DNA from 4 places in the Pantoea sp. X-Soil-ISGK-275 genome. Region 3 is predicted to be linked to each of the others. Evidence: predicted binding sites of a transcription regulator. Region 3 holds the regulator's gene; each other region holds the start of a gene.
The links. Region 3 encodes PurR, which represses purine synthesis genes. Its sites were predicted from a motif close to CANGCAAACGTTTGCNTG; they were not measured.
Positions count from the first base shown of each region.

Region 1: purH (bifunctional phosphoribosylaminoimidazolecarboxamide formyltransferase/IMP cyclohydrolase) is a predicted target of PurR. The motif match lies at 2,958-2,975, and genes of this name have one in related genera.
Region 2: serA (phosphoglycerate dehydrogenase) is a predicted target of PurR. The motif match lies at 2,261-2,278, and genes of this name have one in related genera.
Region 4: gcvT (glycine cleavage system aminomethyltransferase GcvT) is a predicted target of PurR. The motif match lies at 1,900-1,917, and genes of this name have one in related genera.

Region 1 covers NZ_AP035976.1:293,448-298,455, forward strand. The annotation lists gene purD (phosphoribosylamine--glycine ligase) at 1-1,212, opposite strand, end outside; gene purH (bifunctional phosphoribosylaminoimidazolecarboxamide formyltransferase/IMP cyclohydrolase) at 1,231-2,820, opposite strand; rRNA gene AC6I8A_RS01335 (16S ribosomal RNA) at 3,451-4,990, shown strand.
Region 2 covers NZ_AP035976.1:3,416,846-3,421,853, forward strand. The annotation lists gene zapA (cell division protein ZapA) at 1-4, shown strand, start outside; RNA gene ssrS (6S RNA) at 44-227, shown strand; gene AC6I8A_RS15895 (5-formyltetrahydrofolate cyclo-ligase) at 308-904, shown strand; gene serA (phosphoglycerate dehydrogenase) at 943-2,181, opposite strand; gene rpiA (ribose-5-phosphate isomerase RpiA) at 2,461-3,120, opposite strand; gene AC6I8A_RS15910 (LysR family transcriptional regulator ArgP) at 3,302-4,207, shown strand; gene AC6I8A_RS15915 (oxidative stress defense protein) at 4,246-4,974, opposite strand.
Region 3 covers NZ_AP035976.1:1,894,547-1,899,554, reverse strand. The annotation lists gene gloA (lactoylglutathione lyase) at 1-260, shown strand, start outside; gene rnt (ribonuclease T) at 368-1,036, shown strand; gene AC6I8A_RS08865 (Grx4 family monothiol glutaredoxin) at 1,072-1,407, opposite strand; gene AC6I8A_RS08860 (C40 family peptidase) at 1,772-2,563, shown strand; gene cydH (cytochrome bd-I oxidase subunit CydH) at 2,620-2,709, opposite strand; gene purR (HTH-type transcriptional repressor PurR) at 2,984-4,009, shown strand; gene punR (DNA-binding transcriptional activator PunR) at 4,006-4,917, opposite strand.
Region 4 covers NZ_AP035976.1:3,408,539-3,413,546, reverse strand. The annotation lists gene ubiH (2-octaprenyl-6-methoxyphenyl hydroxylase) at 1-327, shown strand, start outside; gene ubiI (FAD-dependent 2-octaprenylphenol hydroxylase) at 348-1,550, shown strand; gene gcvT (glycine cleavage system aminomethyltransferase GcvT) at 1,972-3,069, shown strand; gene gcvH (glycine cleavage system protein GcvH) at 3,092-3,478, shown strand; gene gcvP (aminomethyl-transferring glycine dehydrogenase) at 3,578-5,008, shown strand, end outside.

The DNA of each region.
Region 1 (5,008 bases), 1.6 Mb from region 3:
CGCCAGCGCATAAGCGTTCTTCTGCGCAGCGGCTACATCGTCGCCCAGCGCGGTCACGCACAGTACGCGGCCACCGTTAGTCACCACCAGATCGTCTTTCATGGTGGTACCAGCGTGGAACACTTTGCCGTCCGGCACTTCTTCGAGCGGCAGACCATGAATCTGATCGCCTGTGTTGTAATCGCCCGGATAACCACCCGCCGCTAGCACCACGCCGAGAGAGGGACGCGGATCCCACTGCGAGGTTTGCTGATCCAGTTTGCCATCGGTCGCCGCCAGACACAGCTCAACCAGATCCGACTGCAGACGCAGCATGATTGGCTGAGTTTCCGGATCGCCGAAGCGGCAGTTAAACTCGATCACTTTAGGCTGACCGGCTTTATCGATCATTAAACCGGCATACAGAAAACCGGTATAGATGTTGCCTTCAGCTTTCATACCGTTAACGGTTGGCCAGATGATCTGATCCATTACGCGCTGGTGGATCTCATCGGTCACCACTGGCGCCGGAGAATACGCGCCCATGCCGCCGGTGTTTGGACCGGTATCGCCATCGCCGACACGCTTGTGATCCTGGCTGGTGGCCATCGGCAGCACATTATTGCCGTCGACCATCACGATAAAGCTGGCTTCTTCGCCATCAAGGAACTCTTCAATCACAATGCGGTGACCCGCATCGCCGAACGCATTGCCAGCCAGCATATCCTGCACAGCGGCTTCGGCTTCCGCCAGTTCCATCGCCACGATCACGCCTTTACCGGCGGCGAGACCGTCAGCTTTAATGACGATCGGTGCGCCTTTCTCACGCAGATAGGCCAGCGCAGGCTCCACTTCGGTGAAGTTCTGGTACTCGGCGGTTGGGATCTGCTGACGTGCCAGGAAATCTTTGGTGAACGCCTTTGAGCCTTCCAGCTGGGCGGCGGCTTGCGTTGGGCCAAAGATCTTCAGACCTGCAGCACGGAACGCATCAACCACACCCATCACCAGCGGCGCTTCCGGGCCAACGATGGTCAGATCGATTTTTTCCTGCTGCGCAAAAGCCAGCAGCGCGGCAACGTCGGTGGCGCTGATTGCCACGTTTTGCAAAGCCGGCTCAAGCGCGGTGCCCGCATTGCCCGGCGCGACAAACACTGTTTCGGCCAGTGACGATTGTGCCGCTTTCCATGCCAGCGCGTGCTCACGTCCGCCATTACCAATCACTAAAATTTTCATCTGTACTGCTCCCAACAATTAATGGCGGAAATGACGCATGTCAGTAAAGATCATCGCGATGCCGTGCTCATCAGCGGCGGCAATCACTTCATCATCACGGATTGAACCGCCTGGCTGAATCACGCAGCTGATGCCGACAGCCGCTGCGGCGTCGATACCGTCGCGGAACGGGAAGAATGCATCAGACGCCATTGCGGAGCCTTTCACTTCCAGACCTTCATCACCCGCTTTGATGCCGGCAATTTTGGCCGAGTAAACGCGGCTCATCTGGCCGGCGCCAATGCCGATGGTCATATTGTCACGTGCGTAGACGATGGCATTGGATTTAACGAACTTCGCCACTTTCCAGCAGAACAGCGCATCACGCAGTTCCTGCTCAGTTGGCTGACGCTTGCTGACGACGCGCAGCTGGCTGGCATCGACCATGCCCAGATCGCGATCCTGAACCAGCACGCCGCCGTTGACGCGTTTGAAATCCAGCGCCGCAACACGACCTTGCCACTGACCACACACCAGAACGCGCACGTTCTGCTTGGCCGCAGTCACTTTCAGCGCTGCTTCGCTGGCGGATGGCGCGATGATCACTTCAACAAACTGACGGCTGATGATCGCCTGTGCGGTGGCTTCGTCCAGCTCGCGGTTGAAAGCGATGATGCCGCCGAAAGCAGAAGTCGGGTCAGTTTTGTAGGCACGCTCGTAAGCGTCAAGGATCGAACCGCCAACCGCCACGCCGCATGGGTTAGCGTGTTTGACGATCACGCAAGCAGCTTCGTCGAACTCTTTCACGCACTCGAGTGCGGCATCGGTATCGGCGATGTTGTTGTAAGAGAGCGCTTTGCCCTGAACCTGCTGCGCGGTGGCAACAGAAGCTTCAGCAACATTCTCTTCTATATAGAAGGCAGCATCCTGATGGCTGTTCTCGCCGTAACGCATATCCTGCTTCTTGATGAAGTTGAGGTTAAGCGTGCGCGGGAAGCGGCCGGCCGGCTCTTTGCTGTCGCTGTGATAAGCCGGCACCAGGCTACCGAAGTAGTTGGCAATCATGCTGTCATAAGCGGCAGTGTGTTCGAAGGCTTTGATGGCCAGATCGAAACGCGTTTCTAGCGTGAGCGAATTTTCGTTGGCATCCAGCTCAGCAATGATCGCCTCGTAATCGCTGCTCTTGACCACGATCGCCACGTCTTTATGGTTCTTCGCCGCTGAGCGAACCATGGTCGGGCCACCGATATCGATGTTCTCAACCGCATCAGCTAATGAGCAATCAGGTTTGGCAACGGTTTGTGCGAAGGGATACAGGTTGACGACCACCATGTCGATTGGGTTGATGGCGTGTTCAGCCATGATCGCATCATCCTGACCACGACGACCCAAAATGCCGCCATGCACTTTCGGGTGCAGCGTTTTGACGCGTCCATCCATCATTTCCGGAAAACCGGTGTAGTCAGAAACTTCGGTGACGGGCAGGCCCGCATCTGCCAGCAGACGTGCGGTACCGCCTGTGGAGAGCAGCTCAACACCACGACTGGAGAGTGCCTGAGCAAATTCGAGGATACCGGCTTTGTCAGAGACACTGAGTAGAGCGCGGCGTACAGGACGACGTTGTTGCATGGTGGTTTTATCCCTTGGCTTTGTTTCGCGTAAAAAAGAGCGTTACATCAAGCTTAGTGTCTCTCTTCTATATAGAAGGAAACGCTTGCCTCATGTAACGCCCCAAAAGGGGCATCCTTGACGTCGCCGGGCATTGTAGCGAAAACGTTTGCGTGATGCTCGCCTAAATTCATTTGTGCGGCAGAGTGTGGATAACACTGTGTGTAACTGCGTATAAGGCTGGGTTTTGCTGTGGAATGCAGCGAACGGTTGTTTTTATTGAATTTAGCGGTTGCGCGCTGATAACAACTCCCTATAATGCGCATCCATCAACACGGCACAACGGTTTACGAAATGCGGTGTTGGTGAGGAAGATTCGATAAGAACTTCCGCCGGATGAAAACGCTGAAAAAAGTGTTTGACTCCGAAGGAGAGTAGCGTAGTATACGCCACCTCGCGACAGACGGTTCAGCCGCTGTTCGCAACGCTCTTTAACAATTTATCAGACAATCTGTGTGGGCACTCGCAGGATTGATATCAGCGTCTCCGGACGCAACAAAATATCAAAGCCTCACGAGTGAACACATAATGAAATTCATTATGACGTTTTACAGATGAGCACCGCTGAACTTGTTTCAGCAAATCAAACTTAAATTGAAGAGTTTGATCATGGCTCAGATTGAACGCTGGCGGCAGGCCTAACACATGCAAGTCGAACGGTAGCACAGAGAGCTTGCTCTCGGGTGACGAGTGGCGGACGGGTGAGTAATGTCTGGGAAACTGCCCGATGGAGGGGGATAACTACTGGAAACGGTAGCTAATACCGCATAACGTCGCAAGACCAAAGTGGGGGACCTTCGGGCCTCACACCATCGGATGTGCCCAGATGGGATTAGCTAGTAGGTGGGGTAATGGCTCACCTAGGCGACGATCCCTAGCTGGTCTGAGAGGATGACCAGCCACACTGGAACTGAGACACGGTCCAGACTCCTACGGGAGGCAGCAGTGGGGAATATTGCACAATGGGCGCAAGCCTGATGCAGCCATGCCGCGTGTATGAAGAAGGCCTTCGGGTTGTAAAGTACTTTCAGCGGGGAGGAAGGCGGTGGAGTTAATAGCTTCACCGATTGACGTTACCCGCAGAAGAAGCACCGGCTAACTCCGTGCCAGCAGCCGCGGTAATACGGAGGGTGCAAGCGTTAATCGGAATTACTGGGCGTAAAGCGCACGCAGGCGGTCTGTCAAGTCGGATGTGAAATCCCCGGGCTTAACCTGGGAACTGCATTCGAAACTGGCAGGCTAGAGTCTTGTAGAGGGGGGTAGAATTCCAGGTGTAGCGGTGAAATGCGTAGAGATCTGGAGGAATACCGGTGGCGAAGGCGGCCCCCTGGACAAAGACTGACGCTCAGGTGCGAAAGCGTGGGGAGCAAACAGGATTAGATACCCTGGTAGTCCACGCCGTAAACGATGTCGACTTGGAGGTTGCTCCCTTGAGGAGTGGCTTCCGGAGCTAACGCGTTAAGTCGACCGCCTGGGGAGTACGGCCGCAAGGTTAAAACTCAAATGAATTGACGGGGGCCCGCACAAGCGGTGGAGCATGTGGTTTAATTCGATGCAACGCGAAGAACCTTACCTACTCTTGACATCCAGAGAACTTAGCAGAGATGCTTTGGTGCCTTCGGGAACTCTGAGACAGGTGCTGCATGGCTGTCGTCAGCTCGTGTTGTGAAATGTTGGGTTAAGTCCCGCAACGAGCGCAACCCTTATCCTTTGTTGCCAGCGGTTCGGCCGGGAACTCAAAGGAGACTGCCAGTGATAAACTGGAGGAAGGTGGGGATGACGTCAAGTCATCATGGCCCTTACGAGTAGGGCTACACACGTGCTACAATGGCGCATACAAAGAGAAGCGACCTCGCGAGAGCAAGCGGACCTCATAAAGTGCGTCGTAGTCCGGATCGGAGTCTGCAACTCGACTCCGTGAAGTCGGAATCGCTAGTAATCGTAGATCAGAATGCTACGGTGAATACGTTCCCGGGCCTTGTACACACCGCCCGTCACACCATGGGAGTGGGTTGCAAAAGAAGTAGGTAGCTTAACCTTCGGGAGGGCGCTTACCACTTTGTGATTCATGACTGGGGTGAAGTCGTAACAAGGTAACCGTAGGGGAACCTGCGGTTGGATCACCTCCTTACCTGAAGATACCTTCCCG
Region 2 (5,008 bases), 1.5 Mb from region 3:
ATAACACTTCATGGTCCTCATGCTAGAGTGACGGTGAAGTAAATTTTCTCTGAGATGTTTGCAAGCGGGCCAGTCCCCTGAGCCGATATTTCATACCAACAGAATGTGACGCTCCACAATTTGTGCGCATGCTCGGTCCGTCCGAGAAGCCTAATAGTTGTGACGGCATGTTCACCTTGAACCAAGGGTTCAAGGGTTACAGCCTGCGGCGGCATCTCGGAGATCTCCATTTAGTAGCAAGTCTGATTCCCCGGTTCGCATGATATAATCGCTTTTAAGAAGCGATTATTCCGGGGATTTAGATATCATGTCAGCGCCCTCACTTCTCGACCGTCAAGACATCCGACAGCATGTGCGCCATTTGCGCCGTAATCTCACATCTGAACAGCAAGAACAGGCCGCCGATCAGTTGGCTGAACACGCCATCAACATTGCGCCGATCGCTAATGCTCAACGCATTGCGCTGTTTTTGTCTGTCGATGGTGAGATCAATACCCGCCCGCTGATCGCCAAACTGTGGCAGCAGAAAAAGCAGGTCTATCTACCGGTGCTCCATCCCTTCTCGCCTGGCAATCTGTTGTTTATCCGTTACACGCCAGAAACTTCACTCACGCCAAATAAGCTACGCATTCCGGAACCGCCGTTAGACATCACGCAGTTGGCAACGCTGGATCAACTCGATGTGATGCTGGTGCCGCTGGTGGCGTTTGATCATGCGGGTCAACGTTTGGGGATGGGTGGCGGATTTTACGATCGCACGCTGCAACACTGGCAGCAGCATGGTTTTCTTCCGGTGGGGATCGCACATGATTGTCAACGCGTAGAAGCGCTGCCAGTCGCTGCATGGGATGTGCCGCTACCCGCGATACTGACGCCATCGAAACTGTGGCAATGGGAATCGTAAACAGGAAAAACAAAGGGCGCCGATGGCGCCCTAATTAATCAGTACAGCAGACGGGCGCGGATGGTGCCCGGAATCGCCTTCATCGCCTGCAGCGCTTTATCCGCTACATCTTTTTCCGCATCGATATCAATCACCACATAACCCATCACCGGCGTAGTTTGCAGATACTGAGCCGCGATGTTGATACCCTGCTCGGCAAAGATCAGGTTAATGGCCGTCAATACGCCTGGACGGTTTTCGTGGATGTGCAACAAACGGCTCGCGCTCGCCGCATGCATTGGCAGCGAAACTTCCGGGAAGTTAACCGCAGACAGCGTAGAACCGTTATCCGAATACTTCGCCAGCTTGCCAGCCACTTCGATACCGATGTTTTCCTGCGCTTCCTGTGTTGAACCACCAATGTGCGGCGTCAGAATCACGTTGTCGAACTCGCACAACGGAGAGTTGAATGGATCGCTGTTGGTGGCAGGCTCAACCGGGAACACGTCGATGGCGGCACCTGACAGATGTTTGTTCGCCAGGGCATCACACAGTGCCGGAATATCAATAACGGTACCGCGCGCGGCGTTGATCAGCAGCGCGCCTGGCTTCATCAGCGCCAACTCTTCGGCACCAATCATGTTCTGGGTCGACTGGGTTTCAGGAACGTGCAGGCTCACCACGTCGCTCATGTTAAGCAGATCGGAGAGATGACGCACCTGCGTCGCGTTACCCAGCGGCAGTTTGCTTTCGATATCGTAAAAGAACACGTGCATACCGAGGCTTTCTGCCAGCACACCCAGTTGCATGCCGATGTGGCCGTAGCCGATGATACCCAGTTTTTTGCCGCGTGCTTCGAACGAACCGTTGGCGACTTTATTCCAGATGCCACGGTGCGCTTTGGCGTTAGCTTCCGGAATGCCACGCAGCATCAGCAACATTTCGCCAATCACCAGCTCAGCCACTGAACGGGTGTTGGAGAACGGTGCGTTGAACACCGGCACGCCGCGTTTCGCCGCAGCACCGAGATCAACCTGGTTGGTACCGATACAGAAACAGCCGACTGCCACCAGCTTTTCTGCGGCAGCGAAGATCTCTTCGGTCAGTTGGGTACGGGAACGGATACCAATGAAGTGCGCATCGCGGATGGAGGATTTCAGCGACTCCGCATCCAGCGCCCCTTTGTGAAACTCGATGTTGGTGTAGCCTGCTGCACGCAGGTTTTCCAGCGCACTCTGGTGAACGCCTTCCACCAGCAGGAACTTAATCTTGTCTTTTTCCAGTGATACCTTTGCCATTTCCCGACCCTATTCAGAATTCAATGAGGACTACCATAAGGTAGCCTTCTGTCAAAATATCAAAAATTTCGTGCGCAGCAATACAAACGATTGCCTGGGAGCCAGCACGCGCCCACGCGGAGACAGCACAATGCCGTACAAAATCGTGACATCCTGAGTGGACGAAGTACGAACTCACTGCTGATGAATATTTTGTGACATAAGTCACCAAATTTCAGCCTGGCGAGAAAAGATGTTTTGCGGATGGAAATAACCGGCGCATGACGCGCGCCGGACAGATCATTTTACGATGGTTTTCACGCCGTCGGCGGTGCCAATCAGCGCGACATCGGCGCCACGTCCTGCAAACAGGCCAACGGTCACCACGCCAGGCAGCGCGTTGATGGTTTTTTCCAGTTCGATGGGGTCGAGAATTCGCAGATTATGCACGTCGAGAATAATGTTGCCGTTGTCGGTAATGACGTTCTGGCGATACTCCGGCAAGCCGCCGAGTTTAACCAGTTCACGCGCCACATAAGAACGCGCCATCGGAATCACTTCAACCGGCAGCGGGAAATTGCCCAGCACATCGACTTCTTTCGATGCATCGGCAATGCAGATGAATTTCTTCGCCACCGCCGCAACGATTTTCTCTCGCGTCAGCGCTGCGCCACCGCCTTTGATCATCTGCATCTGCGGATTGATTTCATCGGCACCATCGACGTAAACCGACAGCTCATCAATTTCGTTGAGATCGAAGACGTGAATGCCTAACGCTTTCAGTTTCTCTGTCGAGGCTTCCGAGCTGGAAACCGCACCTTCAATCTGATTCTTCATGGTGCCGAGTGCATCAATGAAATGCGCTGCCGTTGATCCGGTGCCTACGCCGACAATGGTGCCGGGCTCTACGTACTGCAGGGCTGCCCAACCTACCGCTTTTTTCAGTTCATCCTGGGTCATGGTATGTTTAAAACCTGTGCGACATCGAAGTGCGCGTAGTATAAAACAAGGCGCTGCAAAAAAGCGCGACTGTTAGACAGCCGATTTAACGCTTTGGAAGCCAGCCCGCAAAAATGCGCCGCAGCACAATTTGACAGTTTTATGGCATAGTAACGTCCACCCTGAACGAGAGAGAACAACAATGAAACGCCCGGATTATCGAACGCTTCAGGCGCTGGATGCTGTGATTCGCGAGCGCGGCTTTGAGCGTGCGGCACAAAAACTCTGCATTACCCAATCTGCGGTTTCGCAGCGTATTAAACAGCTGGAAAATTTATTTGGTCAGCCGCTGCTGGTGCGCACCGTGCCGCCGCGTCCGACCGAGCAGGGACAAAAATTACTGGCGTTGTTACATCAGGTTGAACTGCTGGAAGAGGAGTGGCTAGGTGATGACAACGGTGGAACCACGCCGCTGTTGCTGTCGCTGGCGGTCAACGCCGACAGTCTGGCAACCTGGCTGCTGCCCGCGCTGAAAGATGTACTGGCCGATTCGCCGGTGCGCCTGAATTTGCAGGTAGAAGATGAAACCCGCACGCAGGAACGTCTGCGTCGTGGTGAGGTGGTCGGCGCGGTGAGTATTCAGCCACAGCCGCTGCCCAGCTGCTTAGTGGATCAATTGGGCGCGCTCGATTATCTGTTCTGCGCCTCGCCTGATTTTGCTGCACGTTACTTCCCAAATGGCGTGACGCGCTCTGCGCTACTGAAAGCGCCGGCGGTGGCGTTTGATCATCTGGATGATATGCATCAGGCGTTTTTACAGCAGAATTTTGACCTGTCGCCGGGCAGCGTGCCCTGCCATATCGTTAACTCGTCAGAAGCCTTTGTGCAGCTGGCGCGTCAGGGTTCGGTGTGCTGTATGATTCCGCATCTGCAGATTGAGCGCGAGCTGGCGCAAGGTGAGCTGGTGGATTTGACGCCAGGCCTGTATCAGCGTCGTATGCTGTACTGGCACCGGTTTGCGCCGGAAAGCCGCTTGATGCGCAGCGTCACCGATGCGCTGATTGCGCACGGACATCGCGTGCTGCGTCAGGATGTGTTGCCGGCGTAAAGATCAGGTCGCCATTAATGGCGACCTGATATACAAACTTACGGTGTATTCGGTTTGATTTCGAACACCACATCCACCTGATCGTCAAAGTGAATGCTCTGCTGCTCGTAAGTTTGCTGCGCGGTGGTATCAGCGGGTGCAGCGGCGGCTTTGTACATGCGCGCCATCGGCATCGGCTGGTAGTTCGCAACGTGATAGCGGATGCTGTAAACCGAACCTAACTTAGCATTGAACCCTTCTGCCAGCGCATTGGCCTGCTGCGTAGCATTAGCGATTGCCACTTTACGTGCCTTCTCTTTATAGCTGTCAGGATTCGCCACACCCAACTCGACGGAACGGATTTCATTCAGGCCAGATTTTAACGCGCCATCCAGCAGCTCGTTCAGCTTGTCCAGCTGACGCAACGTCACCTGCACCTGACGCTCGGCACGATAGCCTTTCAGTACCGACTTACCTTCTTTGGTGTAATCATACTCTGGCTGAGTACTGAGGTTTGCAGCATCAATATCTTTTTTCTCGATGCCGTTCTTTTGCAGGAAATCGAAATATTGCGCCACGCGGTCATCAGCTTGTTTCTTCGCTTCTGCCGCGTCTTTCGACGAAACATTCACCACAATAGCGAGCGTCGCGAGATCTGGCGTGGCATCAACGCTTGCCTGTCCAGACGTCACCACATGCGGTCCATTCGGCAATTCGCCTGCCTGAACTAAACCGGACAGTGCGCCGGTGCTCATTACGGCGGCCAGCGCCAGTGCTTTCAGTTTCACGAAAGTCCTCCTTGAGGGATTCAATTTGCAGGTT
Region 3 (5,008 bases):
GCGAAGGCGCGGTGATTGAGCTGACTTACAACTGGGGCGTGGATAAATACGATCTCGGCAACGCTTACGGCCATATCGCGCTGGGCGTGGACAACGTGGCTGACACCTGCGAACGCATTCGCAGCGCGGGCGGCAACGTAACGCGTGAAGCGGGCCCGGTAAAAGGCGGTTCTACCATTATTGCCTTTGTTGAAGATCCAGACGGCTACAAGATCGAACTGATTGAAAATAAACATGCCGGTCACGGCTTAGGCAACTAAGGTTGCTGGTCAGCCTGCTAATTGCAGGCTGACTTCCCTCTCCTGCTGCACCCTCCTGAGATTTTTGCCATAATGCGCGCTGCCCTATTTATTGCCATGAGATCCTGATGTCTGAATCGAACGCTTTAAACGCTCTCCACCAACGCTTCCGCGGTTTTTATCCTGTTGTGATCGATGTTGAAACCGCAGGTTTCAATGCACAAACCGATGCACTGCTGGAAATTGCAGCCACAACGCTGAAAATGGATGAAGACGGCTGGTTGCACCGCGATGAAACGCTGCACTTCCATGTGGAACCGTTTGAAGGCGCCATTCTGAATCCTGCTGCGCTGGCGTTTACCGGCATCGATCCCACCAATCCGCTGCGCGGTGCGGTTAGTGAATACGAAGCTCTGCATGCGATTTTTAAAATGGTGCGCAAAGGCACTAAAGATAGCGGCTGTAATCGCGCGATTATCGTGGCGCACAATGCCACTTTCGATCTCAACTTCGTGATGGCGGCCGCAGAGCGCGCCAGCCTGAAGCGCAACCCGTTCCACCCTTTTGCCACCTTTGATACCGCAGCGTTAAGCGGCTTAGTGCTGGGGCAAACCGTGCTGGCGAAAGCCTGTAAAGCGGCGGGAATGGAGTTTGATAGTACACAAGCGCATTCAGCCCTGTATGACACCGAGCAAACCGCGACGCTGTTCTGTGAGTTGGTGAACCGCTGGAAACGCCTGGGCGGCTGGCCGCTGGCTTTCAGTGAAGAATCTGCAGACGAGGCGTCTGCCGAGTAAGCAAAGAAAAGGCCGACATTTGTCGGCCTTCTGCATTATTCCGCTTCTTTATACTTCTCAGCGGTCTCTTTCAACAGTGGCTGAAGTTCGCCGCGCTGGAACATCTCAACGATGATGTCGCAGCCGCCGACCAGTTCGCCATCGACCCACAGCTGCGGGAAAGTTGGCCAGTTAGCGTATTTTGGCATTTCAGCGCGAATATCCGGGTTCTGCAGAATGTCCACGTATGCGAAACGCTCGCCACACGCAGAAAGCGCCTGCACGGCTTGCGCCGAGAAACCGCAGCTTGGCAGCTTCGGAGAACCTTTCATGTACAGCAGAATCGGGTTTTCTGCGATCTGACGCTGAATTTTTTCAACAGTACTCATTATTGCCTTCCTTAATCTTCTACTTCGTGTTTGTTTATTGTAGCGATTTCGCTCCCGGACTGAAAACGGGATTTTGCGTTTGCACTGGCGAATCGCCATGTTTGTTAAGTTAACGCATGACAAATAACATTTTCATATCATTAATTGGCATTAATAAATTAATAATTAGCAATAGTTTCGCTGCGTTAACCAGCTGAAATCGCTCATTTTTGCTACAGAATCAATCTGGTAACATATTAATGGAAAAAGGCCTTACCTTTTGGAAAAAAAGTGGATTAGAATTGCTTCGGCGCTGGTCACTTGATCAGATTTCTCTCACTTTGCCGCAGTCTGCTTTCATTCAGCCTGCTTAACCTGTAACCGGATTATGCGTCTACTAATTACGCTTTTCATACTGGCTTTCGCCCAACTGTTTTTTAATGTGGCTGCTGCATCTCCGCATGCGCCCGTTAATGCCAGTTCGCTTAAAGCAGAGAAAAAGAGCGCACGTGAAGACGAGCGCCGCAAACGACGCCCGGTGAAAACCACCACCAAAAAATCGCGCCTGACAGCTGTTCAAAAATTCAAACTCAAAAAACAGACCAAAACAGAAACCGCGCTGCACAAGACCACCAGCAAAAAATCCCCGCTGAAACTTTCTGCTAAGAAATACGGTCATCAACGTCTAGCGAAGAAAACACCTGAGATCGCCGTCGATGATGAAGCGTTAGCGCTGACCGGCATCAAAATGAGTAAGGCGCACCGCCAGCGTTATCAAAAGGCGCGTGAAACGGCGATGACCAAATTGATGGGCCAACTCGGCAAACCCTATCAATGGGGCGGTGCTTCGCCACATACCGGTTTCGACTGCAGCGGCTTAGTGTGGTACGCCTATAAAGATCTGGTGAAATTCAAACTGCCACGCACCGCTAATGAGATGTATCACCTGCGCGATGCGGCACCGATTAAACGTGAAATGCTCGAGAAAGGCGATTTGGTGTTCTTCCGCATCAATAATCGCGGCACTGCCGATCATGTGGGCGTGTATCTCGGCAACGGGAAATTCATTCAGTCGCCGCGTACCGGCAAAGATATTCAGATCAGCGCATTGGGTGAGGATTACTGGCAGAAACACTATGTGGGCGCGCGTCGCATGATGACGCCAAAAACTATTCGCTAGTTGTTGCGCAACAATCATAAAAAAGCCGGATGCTGTTCTCAGCTCCGGCTTTTTTGTTAATGCATGATCGCGGTAAAGCTGAAGGCGATAATCATCAAAAGTGCGCCAACAGTGGTCATTAGCGCCAGTTTCAGGTCGGTATTCATCACAACTCCTTAGTCACACAATTATTAGGGTTAAAGCGATTTTCGCACAGCAATGGGCAAAAATCTCGTGTTATACGCATCAGCTTGCTAGAATCGCCGCCTTTCGTTGCGCAACAGATTTTGCGCATGCTGTATCAACAGCGTGATGAAGTGATTTCGCCTGCTAAAACACACCGTTTTGCCCGCTTTTTTGGGCTGTAAAAGCATTAGCAGACGCAAACGTTTAACAATATACTTATCAGTAAGTTGCGATAAGCCCAGGAGTACCATTTTCATGGCAACAATTAAAGATGTCGCAAAACGCGCGGGTGTCTCAACCACCACGGTTTCGCATGTCATCAACAAAACGCGTTTCGTTGCGGAAGAGACGCGTAACGCCGTATGGGAAGCGATCAAAGAATTACACTACTCGCCGAGTGCCGTGGCGCGTAGTCTCAAAGTCAATCACACCAAAACCTTGGGTCTGCTGGCGACCTCCAGCGAAGCGCCCTACTTCGCTGAAATTATCGAAGCGGTGGAGAACCGGTGTTTCGAACGCGGCTATACGCTGATTCTCGGCAATGCGCACAACGATCTGCAAAAGCAGCGCGCTTACCTGTCGATGATGGCGCAAAAGCGCGTCGATGGATTGCTGGTGATGTGTTCGGAATATCCAGACGATTTGCTGCAGATGCTGGAAGAGAACCGCAATATCCCAATGGTGGTGATGGATTGGGGCGCGTCACGCGGTGATTTCACCGATACCGTGCAGGACAATGCGTTTCAGGGCGGCTATCTCGCCGGGCGTTATCTGATTGAACGTGGTCATCGCGATATCGGTGCCATTCCCGGCCAGATGGAGCGCAACACCGGCGGCGGACGTCACGCTGGCTTCCTGCAGGCGATGAGCGAAGCGGGCATCACGGTGCGTCCGGAATGGGTGGTTCAGGGCGACTTTGAACCTGAATCGGGCTATCAGGCGATGCAGCAGATTTTAAATCAGAAACAGCGTCCAACTGCGGTGTTCTGCGGCGGCGATATCATGGCGATGGGCGCGATTTGCGCTGCTGATGAGATGGGTTTGCGCGTGCCGCAGGATATCTCAGTCATTGGCTACGATAACGTGCGCAACGCGCGCTATTTCACTCCAGCGCTGACCACCGTGCATCAGCCAAAAGCCGAACTGGGTGAAAAAGCGCTGGAAATGCTGCTGGATCGCATCACCAGCAAGCGTGAAGATCCGCAAACCATCGAAGTCCAGCCAACGCTGATTGAACGCCGTTCGGTGGCGTACGGTCCATTCCGCGACTATCGTCGCTAAGCCGACACTTCGCTGAGCCATTCATGGTTCAGCGTTTCAGCATCCCCGAGATAAGCCAGTAACCACTCCAGCGCCGGTGACGCGCGCTGTTCTGACCAGCTGACGCAGCACGGACTGTCCGGAAAGGCCTGCGGCAGTGCCAGTTCCACCAGTTTATGGCTGTCCAGCAGCGGACGCGCCAGATGGCCCGGCACCATTCCAACGCACAATCCTGCCAGCAAACAATCCATCCCGGTTTCCCACTCCGGCACCACCAACCGCCGCTGATTATCCAGCGTCCACGTCATACGGCGCGGCAACGCACGCGAGGTATCTTCCAGCACCAGCGATGGCCACGCCCGTAATGTTTCATCATCCAGTTCCGTGCTGTTGACCAGCGGATGGTCGGGACTCACCACACAGCGCCAGTTCAGCGCGCCCATATCCTGAAAGGCAAAACGTCCACCCACCGGGATCGCCTGGGTCGCGCCAATCGCCACATCAACCCGGCCATCAGCCAACGCATCCCATACGCCGTTGAACACTTCGTAGCTGATAATCAGCTCCATATCGGGAAAATGGCGATAGAAATCCTTCACTAACTGCCGCGTGCGCTGCGGTTTAACAATGCAGTCAACCGCGATACTTAGCTCCCCGCGCCAGCCATTCGCCAGTTGCTGACACTGTCGACGGGTTGCCAGCATTTTTTTGATAACAGATCGTCCTTCACGTACAAAATGCTCCCCCGCCGGTGTCATCACCACTTCGCGGTGCTGACGCTCAAAAAGCGGCACCGCCAGCCAGCTTTCCAGCTGTCGCACGGTATAGCTGACGGCAGAAGGCACGCGATGCAGCTCCTGCGCGGCCGCACTAAAACTGCCGGTGCGCGCCACCGCATCTACCACTTCAAGCGCATATTCTGACCACATAATTTTGCCTTCAAAAAATTTAACAGCACTATGCAAATATTAGCGTTTCACAAAGCGCGTTGCATCCTTTTACACTCCCCGGCGTTCAACC
Region 4 (5,008 bases), 1.5 Mb from region 3:
GGCAACGCGGCACAAACGCTGCATCCGATTGCCGGACAAGGCTTCAATCTGGGTTTGCGCGATGTGATGTCACTGGCAGAAACGCTGGCGGGCGCACATCGTCAGCAGCAAGATCCCGGCAGTTTCGCGATATTGCAGCATTTTGCCGCGCGACGTCAGCCCGATCGTGCCGCCACTATTGGCGTCACTGACGGTTTAGTCCGACTGTTTGCTAACCGCTATGCGCCGTTGGTAGCAGGACGAAATCTTGGGCTGGTGGCAATGGACCATCTGCCTTGGCTACGAAATCCGCTTGCCGCGCGCACGCTCGGCTGGGTTAAGCGTTAAGCACGAATTAAGGGGCAGCAATGCAAACTTTTGATGTGGCAATTGCCGGAGGCGGCATGGTGGGTTTGGCCGTCGCCTGCGGACTACAAGGTAGCGGCTTACGCATTGCCGTGCTGGAAAAAGCACCCGAGCCACAGTTTGATCCGGCGGCCAAGGCGTCGATTCGCGTCTCCGCCATCAACGCTGCCAGCGAACGTCTGCTGCAAAAGCTCGATGTCTGGTCGAGCATTTTGGCGCTGCGTGCCAGTGCCTATCACGGCATGGAAGTGTGGGATCAGGACAGCTTCGGTTCGATCAGCTTTGATGATGAGCAGCAAGGTTTATCGCATCTCGGTCATATCATTGAAAATGAAGTGATTCATAGTGCGTTGTGGCAGCGTGCCAGTCAGAGCAGCGATATCACGCTGTTTGCCCCGGCGCAGTTGCAGCAAGTGGCATTTGGCGACAACGAAGCCTTTATTACGCTGCAAGATGGCAGCATGATGAGCGCCCGTTTGCTGGTTGCTGCCGACGGCGCGAATTCGTGGCTGCGTGACAAAGCGGATATTCCGCTGACCTTCTGGGATTACGAGCATCACGCGCTGGTGGCAAATATCCGCACCGATATGCCGCATGACGCCATTGCGCGTCAGGTGTTCCATGGCGACGGTATTCTGGCGTTTCTGCCGATGCAGGATCCGCACTTATGCTCAATCGTCTGGTCGCTCTCGCCGCAGGAAGCGGCGCGCGTGCAATCGATGCCGGAAGCGCTATTTAATCAGCAACTGTCGGTGGCGTTTGATATGCGTCTTGGCTTGTGTCAGGTCGAGAGCGAACGTAAAACTTTCCCGCTGACGGCACGTTATGCGCGTAACTTTGCCGCGCACCGTTTAGCGCTGGTCGGCGATGCCGCCCACACTATCCATCCGCTGGCCGGGCAGGGCGTGAATCTTGGTTTTATGGATGCAGCCGAATTAATTGGTGAAATTCGCCGCCTGCATCAGGAAGGCAAAGACATTGGTCAGCATCTCTATCTGCGTCGCTATGAGCGCAGCCGCAAGCACAGCGCGGCGATGATGCTCGCGGGGATGCAAGGCTTCCGCGAATTGTTTGCCGGTACCCATCCGGCGAAAAAGCTGCTGCGTGATGTTGGCCTCAAGCTCGCCGATACTTTGCCGGGCGTCAAACCGCTGATGCTAAAACAGGCGATGGGGCTTAACGATCTACCCAGCTGGATACGCTAATCATCTCTGCCAACGGCGCCTAAATAGGCGCCGTTTTCTTTGCTGCACCGCAATGATGCAGCGCTGCACCGCAATCGCGCCTCATTTGATTTATTCTAATTTTACCCCTTAATTCGCATTAGATTAATTCATGCAATAACTTTTCACATGCCGGACCATTTCTTAAACCTGCGGCGTCTATTCCCTCAATTTGCTGCGTGAAAGTAATTTAGTCGTATTTTGTGCGAGGCTAATCACAATAATGCAGTGATTTATGCTGGTGGCTGTTCGGTGGCTCATCGAAAGGTGGTAGTGTTTCGCCCTCGTTTTCCTCATGGTTAATTGCCGCATTAGGTGATAACTTCAGCATAAAGAGAACGTTTGCGTCAGCCTGCGAAGGCGACGCAGGCGCGTCACACTCACTTGTATTCACAGGATGGTTATGACTCAGCAAACGCCTCTATTCGAACAGCATCAGGCAAGCGGTGCGCGCATGGTGGACTTCCACGGTTGGATGATGCCGCTGCATTACGGCTCGCAAATGGATGAGCATCACGCGGTGCGTAACGATGCCGGCATGTTTGATGTTTCCCACATGACCATTGTCGATCTGCGCGGCGCACGTACCCGCGAATTCCTGCGTTATCTGCTGGCGAACGATGTCGCCAAGCTGACCCAACCGGGCAAAGCCCTGTATACCGGCATGTTGAATGCCTCCGCTGGCGTCATTGATGATTTGATTGTTTACTTTATGAGCGAAGATTTCTTCCGTCTGGTGGTGAACTCCGCCACGCGTGAGAAAGATTTGGCGTGGATTAAACAGCATGCGCAGCCGTTTGGCGTGGAGCTGACCGAGCGTGACGATCTGGCGCTGATTGCGGTGCAAGGCCCAAATGCGCAGCAGAAAGCACAAACGCTATTTAGCGCTGCTCAGCGTGATGCCGTTGACGGCATGAAACCCTTCTTTGGCGTGCAGGCAGAAAACCTGTTTATCGCCACTACCGGTTATACCGGCGAAGCGGGTTATGAGATTGCCATGCCTGCGAATGAGGCCGCCGCTTTCTGGCAGCAGCTGTTGGCCGCAGGCGTTAAACCGGCAGGACTTGGTGCGCGTGACACGCTGCGTCTGGAAGCGGGCATGAACCTGTACGGTCAGGAGATGGATGAAGGCGTTTCGCCGCTCGCCGCCAATATGGGCTGGACCATCAGCTGGGAACCTGCCGATCGCGATTTCATTGGTCGTGATGCCCTGCAGGCGCAGCGCGAGCACGGCACCGAGAAGCTGGTTGGCCTGGTGATGACCGAAAAAGGCGTGCTGCGTAACGGCTTAACGGTGCGTTTCACCGATCAACAAGGTCAGCCGCAGCAAGGTATTATTACCAGTGGTTCCTTCTCACCAACCCTGGGTTACAGCATCGCGCTGGCGCGTGTGCCAGCCGGAATTGGTGAGCAGGCGATTGTGGAAATCCGCAACCGTGAAATGCCAGTAAACGTCACCAAACCGATTTTTGTTCGCGCCGGTAAGCCGGTCGCCCAGTAATTTTTTTCAGGAGAAATGGCCAATGAGCAATGTGCCAAGTGAATTGAAATACCGCGATAGCCACGAGTGGGTCCGTAAAGAAGCCGACGGCACCTTTACTGTTGGTATCACCGAACATGCACAGGAATTGCTGGGCGATATGGTGTTTGTCGATCTGCCAGACGTTGGTGCTACCTTCGCGGCCGGTGATGACTGCGCCGTTGCGGAGTCGGTGAAAGCGGCTTCAGACATCTATGCGCCACTGAGCGGTGAAATTGTTGCGGTGAATGACCAACTGGGCGATTCGCCAGAGCTGGTGAATAGCGCGCCGTACGCCGATGGTTGGCTGTTCCGCATCAAAGCCAGCGACGCGTCAGAGCTCGACGCCATGCTGGATGCTGATGCCTACAAAGCCGCGATCGACGAGTAACCGGTAGTTTTAGAAGGTGACGCGCTGCGCCACCTTCTTTTTTATCTGCCTGATTTAACGCCATTTTTGTAACCCAGCCCGATTCAGGATTTACTGCAAATGACCCAGACTCTCAGCCAGCTTGAACACAACGGTGCTTTCATTGAGCGCCACATCGGTCCTACGCAGGAACAACAGGACTTAATGCTGAAAGCGATCGGTGCCAGTTCGCTCTCCTCATTGATCAGTTCTATCGTGCCTGCCGATATCCAACTGCCTGGCCCGCCGGCAGTGGGCGACGCCGCGACCGAGCAGCAAGCGCTGGCAGAGCTGAAAGCCATTGCCAGTCAGAACCAACGCTACAAATCCTGGATCGGCATGGGCTACAGCGCGGTGATTACACCGCCGGTTATCCTGCGTAACATGTTGGAAAACCCAGGCTGGTACACCGCATATACGCCGTATCAGCCAGAAGTGTCACAGGGCCGTCTTGAGGCGCTGCTGAACTTCCAAACCCTGACGCTGGATCTGACCGGTCTGGATATCGCTTCCGCGTCACTGCTGGATGAAGCGACCGCTGCAGCCGAAGCGATGGCGATGGCCAAGCGCGTCAGCAAACTGAAAACCGCCAGCAAATTCTTCATCGCCAATGACATTCATCCACAGACGCTGGATGTGGTGCGCACCCGCGCAGAAACCTTTGGTTTTGAACTGATTATTGATAGTGCTGATAAGGTATTAGATCACGACGATCTGTTCGGCGTGTTGCTGCAACAGGTTGGCACGCACGGTGAAGTGCACGATTACCGCGCACTGATTGCCGAGCTGAAAAGCCGCAAAGTGGTGGTGAGCGTAGCCGCAGATTTCATGGCGCTGGTGCAGTTAGAAGCGCCAGGCAAGCAGGGCGCAGATATCGTCTTCGGTTCTGCCCAGCGTTTCGGCGTGCCGATGGGTTACGGCGGACCACACGCCGCGTTCTTCGCCAGCCGCGACGAGCATAAACGCTCGATGCCTGGCCGTATCATTGGTGTATCGCGCGATGCCGCCGGTAACACCGCGCTGCGCATGGCGATGCAAACCCGCGAGCAGCATATTCGTCGTGAGAAAGCCAATTCCAACATCTGTACATCGCAGGTGCTGCTGGCGAATATCGCCGGTCTCTACGCGGTGTATCACGGTCCGGTTGGCCTGAAACGCATTGCATCCCGTATTCACCGTCTGACCAGCATTCTGGCTGCAGGCCTGCAAAACGGTGGTTTGAAGCTGCGTCACAACAGCTGGTTCGATACGCTGACGGTTGAAGTGGCTGATAAAGCGGCGGTGCTGAACCGTGCGCAGAGCTTTGGCGTCAACCTGCGCAGCGATATCCACAATGCCGTCGGCATTACGCTGGATGAAACCACCGCACGTGAAGATGTGCTGGCGCTATTCGCGATTCTGCTGGGCGATGCGCACGGCCAGGACATTGATGCGCTGGATGCCGCTGTTGCTGCGGAAAACAGCGCGATTCCGGCCGGTCAGGTGCGTGAGAGCGCCTTCCTCACCCATCCG